2 regions of the Streptomyces sp. NPDC096136 genome follow, and region 1 is predicted to be linked to the other one. Evidence: riboswitches for the same ligand, from Rfam matches in the RefSeq annotation. Region 1 holds a riboswitch; the other holds the start of a gene.
What was found. A riboswitch is a leader RNA that binds a small molecule or an ion and turns the genes downstream of it on or off. The one in region 1 is predicted to bind cobalamin.
Positions count from the first base shown of each region.

Region 1 (3,541 bases):
TCCACGCCCGACAGCACCGCCGGCCCGTCCTCGTACGCGTACCCGGCGCCGACCAGCTCCACCAACGGGGTCACAGCCCCAGCTCCTTCAGTACGAGGGTCCCCGCGACCAGGGCGGCCAGCAGGGCGGCGGCGGCCGCCAGGAACCGCCGGGACAGCGCCGCCGGCGGGACGAGCACCCGCAGCGCGCCGTCGTAGCCGCGCCCCGCCAGCCCCTCCTGGAGCCGGGCGGCGCGGTCGAAGGCCCGGACGAACGAGGTCGCCGCGAGCCCCGCCACCGAACGCCAGGCGGCCGCCCGTCCTGCCTGTCCGAGCCGGGCCGCCTGGGCCCGGCGGACCTGCGCCAGGGAGTCCAGCAGCAGGAAGCCGATCCGGTACATGACGAGGGCCACGTCGACCACGGGCGCGGGCACCCCGGCCCGCACCAGCCGGGGCAGTACGTCCGAGACCGGTGTGGTGAAGGCGAACAACAGCACCCCGAGGGAGGCGGCCGAGGTGCGCAGCAGCAGGTCCAGCGCGTGCCGGGGCCCGTCCGGGGCGGGCGCGAGGAAGCCGTCCGGGCCGCCCACCGACACCAGCAGCGGCAGCGCCCCGGTGACGCAGAACCCGAGCGGGACCCGGAAGGCCCGCCACAGCTGCCGCCCGGCCACCCCGGCGGGCCCCAACAGCACGGCCAGGGTCGCGGCGGCCACCAGCGGCCCGCCGGGCCACGGGGGCAGGCACACCGCGGTGACGGTCAGACCGAACCCCAGGAGGGCCTTCTCCAGCGGATGGCGGCCGCGCCAGCGGCTGCTGTGCGCCGCGACGTCGATGGGCAGCACCGGCTACGGCTCCCGCGCGGGCTCGGCGGGGGACTGCGCCTGCGCGAGGGCCTGCGCCGCGCCCTGGCGGCGGCCCCTGCGGACCCCGAAGTAGTACGCGAGCACGCCCGCGCCCAGGGCCGCCTGGAGGGCGAACAGCGCGGACTCGATCTCGCCCGAGGGGGGTTCGTACAGCGGGGAGAACCAGGGTTCGTAGTCCGGCTCGAGCTCGGTGATGGCCGACTCCGCCTGGGCGTCGGCGCCCGCGAAGGGCTCCTCCTTGCCCTCGCCGAGCCCCAGCGCGAGCGGCAGCACGGCCAGCGCCGCCACCAGGAGCAGCAGCAGGGTGTTGATCTTGGCGTTCCTGCTCATCAGGCGGCCGCCTCCTCGGTCCGCTTCGTACCGGCCAGCCTGGCGACGCCGAGCCGGACCAGGTCCGACGTGCTCGACTGCATCAGCAGCCGCATCACGAGCACCGTCAGCAGCCCCTCGCTGACCGCGAGCGGGATCTGGGTGAGGGCGAAGATGCCCGCGAACTTCTCCAGGGACCCCAGGAAGCCGCTCGCCGGGTCCGGGAAGGCCAGCGCCAGCTGGACCGAGGTCACGCAGTAGGTGACCAGGTCGGCGAAGAAGGCCCCGAAGAAGACGGTGACCATCAGCGGCGCACCGGACTTGCGCAGCAGCCTGTAGGCCGCGTACCCGGCCCAGGGCCCGGCGATCGCCATCGAGAAGACGTTGGCGCCGAGGGTGGTGAGGCCGCCGTGCGCCAGCAGCAGCGCCTGGAACAGCAGGGTGATCGTGCCGAGCACCGCCATGACGGGCGGCCGGAACAGGATGGCGCCGAGCCCGGTCCCGGTGGGGTGCGAGCAACTGCCCGTGACCGAGGGGATCTTCAGGGCGGACAGGACGAACGTGAACGCTCCGGACGCGCCGAGGAGCAGCGTGCTCTCCGGGTGGGACTTCACCTCGCGGGTCAGGGCGCGGACCCCGTGGACGACGAACGGGGCGGACGCGGCGCCCCAGGCGGCCGCGTGCAGCGGGGGCAGGAACCCCTCGGCTATGTGCATGAGTTGGGAGACCTCTCCAGCACCTCGTGGATGGACGTACGCGCCCCGGCCGGTCTCCTGGCTGACGGGTACTGCCGCCCCGGCTCCGCCTTCCCGGGTCCGTACGGTCTCCCGTGCGGACCCAGTGGCTCCCGCAAGGGGGTGGAGCTGGACTTCCCGATCACAGTGGCGAGGGCCGCACCGGTTTCGCACCGGTTTCCCGAACACCAAGGCCAGCTGACCCTAGTCGTCCGCACGGACCGGTATCAACCCGGACCGATCCGGCCGATCGGATGGCCGAATTCCGATTCCTCCCCCGGACGGCCGCCGAGCGCTGGCGGGGCCGGCGGCCGGCCCGCAGGGTGGGGGCGTGCCCGACTTCGACTACTCCGACCTGTCCGCCGTCTTCGTCAACTGCACCCTCAAGCGCTCGCCCGAGACCAGCAACACCGAGGGGCTGATCTCCAAGAGCCGCGCCGTCATGGAGTCGGCTGGGGCCCGGACCTCGCTGATCCGCGCCGTCGACCACGACATCGCCACCGGCGTCTGGCCGGACATGACCGACCACGGCTGGGAGAGCGACCAGTGGCCGGTGCTCTACAGCCAGGTCATGGACGCCGACATCCTCGTGCTCTGCGGCCCGATCTGGCTGGGCGACAACAGCTCGGTCATGAAGCAGGTCATCGAGCGGCTCTACGCCTGCTCCTCGCTGCTGAACGACAAGGGCCAGTACGCGTACTACGGGCGGGTCGGCGGGGCGCTGATCACCGGCAACGAGGACGGCGTCAAACACTGCGCCATGAACGTCCTCTACAGCCTCCAGCACCTGGGCTACGCCATCCCGCCGCAGGCCGACGCCGGCTGGATCGGCGAGGCGGGGCCCGGCCCCTCGTACCTGGACCCGGGCTCGGGCGGCCCCGAGAACGACTTCACCAACCGGAACACGACGTTCATGTCGTGGAACCTGATGCACCTCGCGGCGCTCCTCAAGCGCGCCGGGGGCGTCCCCGCCCACGGCAACCAGCGCTCCGCGTGGGACGCCGGCTGCCGTTTCGACTTCCCGAACCCGGAACACCGCTAGGGAGGGTCCTCAGCAGGTGTTCGGGTGCGCGACGTCCACCACGAGCCGCTCGGGCGCCTGCAGGACGGAGGTGCTGTAGGCGGGCTTGGTGTCGAAGGCGGCGCCGAAGGTCACGTACCCCTCGTAGTCGCCGGTCAGGGCGAGGCCCTTGAGCTTGCTCAGGCCGATCTGCTGGAGCTTGGGCCCCAGGTAGACGTTGTTGCCCGCCTCGTCGTGGCCGGCGGCGGGGTGCAGGCGGATCTCCAGGAAGTACTTCCCGGGTAGCGGCACGGGCTTGCCCGACCCGTCGTAGACCAGCTGGGAGACGGGCGTGACGGTGAACGGGGGCACGGAGCCCTGGAGGTCGACGACGATCCGGTCGTACGTGCAGTGACCGCCCCAGCGGGCGTTGACGACCAGCGGGGTGGCGGAGCGGACGGCCGCCGGGGCGGCGGCCGAGGCCGGTGCGGCGAGCGCGAGCCCTGCGGTCAGCAGGGCACCCGTGGCCAGGGCCACGAGCCGGCGGCGGTGCGGGTGGTGACGCATGGCGTCCCCCCGATCCTCTGAGACGGGGACTGACTGTCATCCGGTAGGACATCCCCGGGGGCCGTGCGGTTGCACGGGGCGGCCCGGCCG
Region 1 covers NZ_JBIWFZ010000015.1:140,933-144,473, forward strand. The annotation lists gene ACIRBY_RS27215 (ATP-binding cassette domain-containing protein) at 1-74, opposite strand, end outside; gene cbiQ (cobalt ECF transporter T component CbiQ) at 71-820, opposite strand; gene ACIRBY_RS27225 (energy-coupling factor ABC transporter substrate-binding protein) at 824-1,171, opposite strand; gene ACIRBY_RS27230 (energy-coupling factor ABC transporter permease) at 1,171-1,866, opposite strand; cobalamin riboswitch at 1,896-2,092, opposite strand; gene ACIRBY_RS27235 (flavodoxin family protein) at 2,216-2,926, shown strand; gene ACIRBY_RS27240 (hypothetical protein) at 2,936-3,451, opposite strand.

Region 2 (3,541 bases), on a different contig from region 1:
AAGTACTGCACCATGTCGTTGCGTTCGGGCTCGCCGTGCACCAGGACGTCGAGCCCGGCCTTCTCCTGGAAGGAGACCACTTCCTCGATCTCGCTCCTGATGCGCGCCTCGTACCCGGCCGTGTCGATCCGTCCGGCCCGCAGGTCCGCGCGGGCCGTGCGCAGCTCGTCGGTCTGCGGGAAGGACCCGATCGTGGTGGTCGGCAGCAACGGCAGGCCCAGGTGGGCCCGCTGGGCGGCGCTGCGCTCGGTGTACGGCTGGGCGCGGCGGGCGTCGGCGGCGGTGACGGCCGCGGTGCGGGTGCGGACGGCGGGGTCGTGGGTCAGGGGGGAGGCCGCCCGGGAGGCGAGGGCGGCCCGGTTGGCGGAGAGTTCTCCGGCCACCGCGGCGGTGCCGGACCCGAGGCCCTTCGCCAGGGTGGCGATCTCGGCGGTCTTCTGCCGGGCGAAGGCCAGCCAGCGCAGGATCTGCGGGTCGACGTCCCGCTCCGCCGCCGCGTCGAGCGGGACGTGCAGCAGGGAGCAGGAGGCGGCCACGTCCACCCGGCCGGCCAGGCCCAGCAGGGTGCCGAGGGTGGCCAGGGACCGCTCCAGGTCGTTGACCCAGATGTTGCGGCCGTTCACGACCCCGGCGACCAGGCGCTTGCCGGGCAGTCCGCCGACGGCCGCGAGGTCGTCGAGGTTGCGGGCGGCCGGGCCGGTGAAGTCGAGGGCCAGGCCCTCGACCGGCGCCTTCGCCAGGACGGGCAGCGCCTCGCCCAGCCGGTCGAAGTACGAGGCGACCAGCAGCCTGGGCCGGTCGGTGAGGGCGCCGAGGTCCCGATAGGCGCGGGTGGCCGCGTTCAGCTCCGCCGGGGTGCGGTCCTGCACCAGCGCCGGCTCGTCGAGCTGCACCCACTCGGCCCCGGCGGCGCGCAGGGCCGCGAGGACCTCCGCGTACACCGGCAGCAGCCGGTCCAGGAGGGTCAGCGGCTCGAAGTCCGCCGCCACGCCCGGTGCCGGCTTGGCCAGCAGCAGGTAGGTGACGGGGCCGACCAGGACGGGGCGTGCGGTGTGGCCGAGGGCGAGGGCCTCACCGAGCTCGGCGACCTGCTTCGCCGGATCCGGGCTGAAGACGGTGTCCGGCCCCAGCTCGGGGACGAGGTAGTGGTAGTTGGTGTCGAACCACTTGGTCATCTCCAGCGGCGGCACGTCCTGCGTGCCGCGCGCCATGGCGAAATAGCCGGCCAGGGCGTCGTCGGTGACGGCGGCCCGGTGGCGTGCGGGGATCGCGCCGACCATGACGGTGGTGTCGAGCACGTGGTCGTAGTACGAGAAGTCCCCGGTGGGCACTTCGGTGAGGCCGGCGGCGGCGAGCTGCTGCCAGGCGGTGCGGCGCAGTCCTGCGGCGGTGGCGCGGAGGGCGTCGGCGCCGACGCGGCCCTTCCAGTACCCCTCGATCGCCTTCTTCAGCTCACGGTTGCCGCCCTGGCGGGGGTAGCCGTGGACGGTGGCGCCTGCTGCCGCGGCTGCGGACTCGGTGGTCACGGAGATCTCCTTCACGAGATGGATCCCTGAGATCCCGATGGGACCCGAAGGCGCGAAGGGGTACCGGAAACGGACGGTCGCGACCCCACGCGGCACGCGCGGTCGACCGTCTCGCCGTGTACGCCGACCCGCCCACGAGGTCACCGGGATGTCCGTGCACGGCATGGGGCCGGGCGCGGGCAACGGGCAGGTCTTCGGACTCGCGGGCACGCCTGCCGGCTCTCCTGATCTGCCGGCGGGCCCCTACTGGCCGTCGCTTCCCAGGACCTGACGGTCCCAGTGCGTATGACGGCGGTCGTTCCCGCTCACCGCTGCGGGGCAGTCCCGGATTCCCACCGGGTTCCCTCTTACGACGCATCCCGCCTGGCGGACGGGGCGAACCAGCTGCACCGCCAGCCTACGGGTTCGATCCGGGGCACCGGCAAGGGCGTCCACGTTTCGGACGGCGGCATGAGATGTGCGCCCCGGGCCGGGTGTCACGCGGACAAGGTCGCCACCAGCCAGTCGGTGCCGCTGCCGAGGTGGGCCGAGAAGCGGCGGAGTCGGCCGTCGGCGTCGATCCAGTAGCGGGTGCGGCCCGCGACGGTGCGGGCCGCCTCCCGGGTGGCCCCCGGGGGCGTGGTGGTCGACGGGCCGGCGAACACCGTGACGGGGGTGCCGTCCACCTTCTCGGAGCCGAGGTGGCGGGCGCCGCTGTGGAGCAGCAGTTGGGCGTTGTCGGGGCGGTTCGCGGCCAGGTTGAGCAGGAGGAGGAGCGTGGTGTCGACGGTGGACGCCCGGGCCGTGAGCGGATGCTCGGTCCAGCCGTTCTGGGGTGGGTGGGCGGGGAGGGAGCCGGTCCAGTCGCGCTGCATGGAGACCGTCGTGCGGGTCCAGCTCAGCAGGTGGCGGCCCTGGTCGCGGGCGCCGCCGTCGATCTGGAGGAGGGCCAGGCCCGTGCCGTGACGCCAGTCGAGGCGGCCGGTGAGCCGGGCGGACTTCCCTGGGACGGGGATGTCGGCTGTGACCTGGGCCGTTCCGCGCCGGTAGTTGGCGAACCGGGTGAGGGCGAGCAGTTCGGCCTGGGGGGTGGTCAGGGCGGGTGAGGCGGCTGCGGAGGGCGCGGGGCGCGGCTTCTCCTGGGTGCAGGCCGCAACGCCGAGGAGCGTCAGGAGGGCCAGGGCGATGCCGTAGGCGGAGAGGCGCGGCAGGGTGCGGCGGGGTGGCGGTGTCATCGTGCGGTCCCGCCCTGCCGGGGACGTGCGGCGAGCAGGTCCGGTGCGGGCAGGGGTACGCGGTCGGGGTCGACGTCACCGGGCAGGTGGAGCGCGGGTTCGGCGGGTGCGTTCGCGGCGTCGGGGAGCTGCGGCTGGGCGGGGGGCGGGGTGACGTCGAGGAAGGCGACTCCGGCCGGTGGCGGGGCGGTGCGGGTGGGGGGCGCCGCGGCGGCGGACCGGCTGTTCCCCCCGGGGCAGGGGGCGGTGCGGGTCAGGTCGTCGGGCAGGGTGCGCCGCAGGGTGTTGCCGTGCAGGCAGTTGCCCTCTCCGGGGGCTCGGGTGGACGCCTGGTAGGAGATGTCGACCCCGTTGTCGGACAGTGTGTTGTCTTCGAGCCGGTTGCCCAGGGGAGGTACGTCCTCGTGGGAGGTGAGGACGATACCGGCGCGGGAGTTGCCGCTGACGCGGTTGCGCCGCAGCGTGTTGTGCTGGCCGCCGGCGATGCCGATGCCGATCCCGAAGCCGCCGTCGGCCTGCTCGGGGGTGTCGGGGGCGTTGTTGTCGGCCACCAGGTTGCCGGCGATGACTCCGCCGGTCTGGGGTACGTGGGCTTCCTGGTAGTCGGTGTCGATCGTCATGCCGACCCGGTTGCGGGTGAACCGGTTGCGCAGCACCCAGACGGGTCCGCTGGCGTTGGTGCCCTCGTAGCCGATGGCGTTGTGGTCGGCGATGTTGTCCTGGACGAGCACGTTGCAGGGCTTGCACTGGCCCACGTAGAGGCCGGAGTCGGCGCTGCCGGAGGCGTGGTTGCGCTCGATC
Region 2 covers NZ_JBIWFZ010000002.1:304,152-307,692, forward strand. The annotation lists gene metE (5-methyltetrahydropteroyltriglutamate--homocysteine S-methyltransferase) at 1-1,526, opposite strand, end outside; cobalamin riboswitch at 1,715-1,876, opposite strand; gene ACIRBY_RS04450 (hypothetical protein) at 2,003-2,740, opposite strand; gene ACIRBY_RS04455 (nitrous oxide reductase family maturation protein NosD) at 2,737-3,541, opposite strand, start outside.
Region 2: it holds a riboswitch for cobalamin, as region 1 does, so the genes downstream of both, metE (5-methyltetrahydropteroyltriglutamate--homocysteine S-methyltransferase) here and ACIRBY_RS27230 (energy-coupling factor ABC transporter permease) in region 1, are expected to answer to the same signal.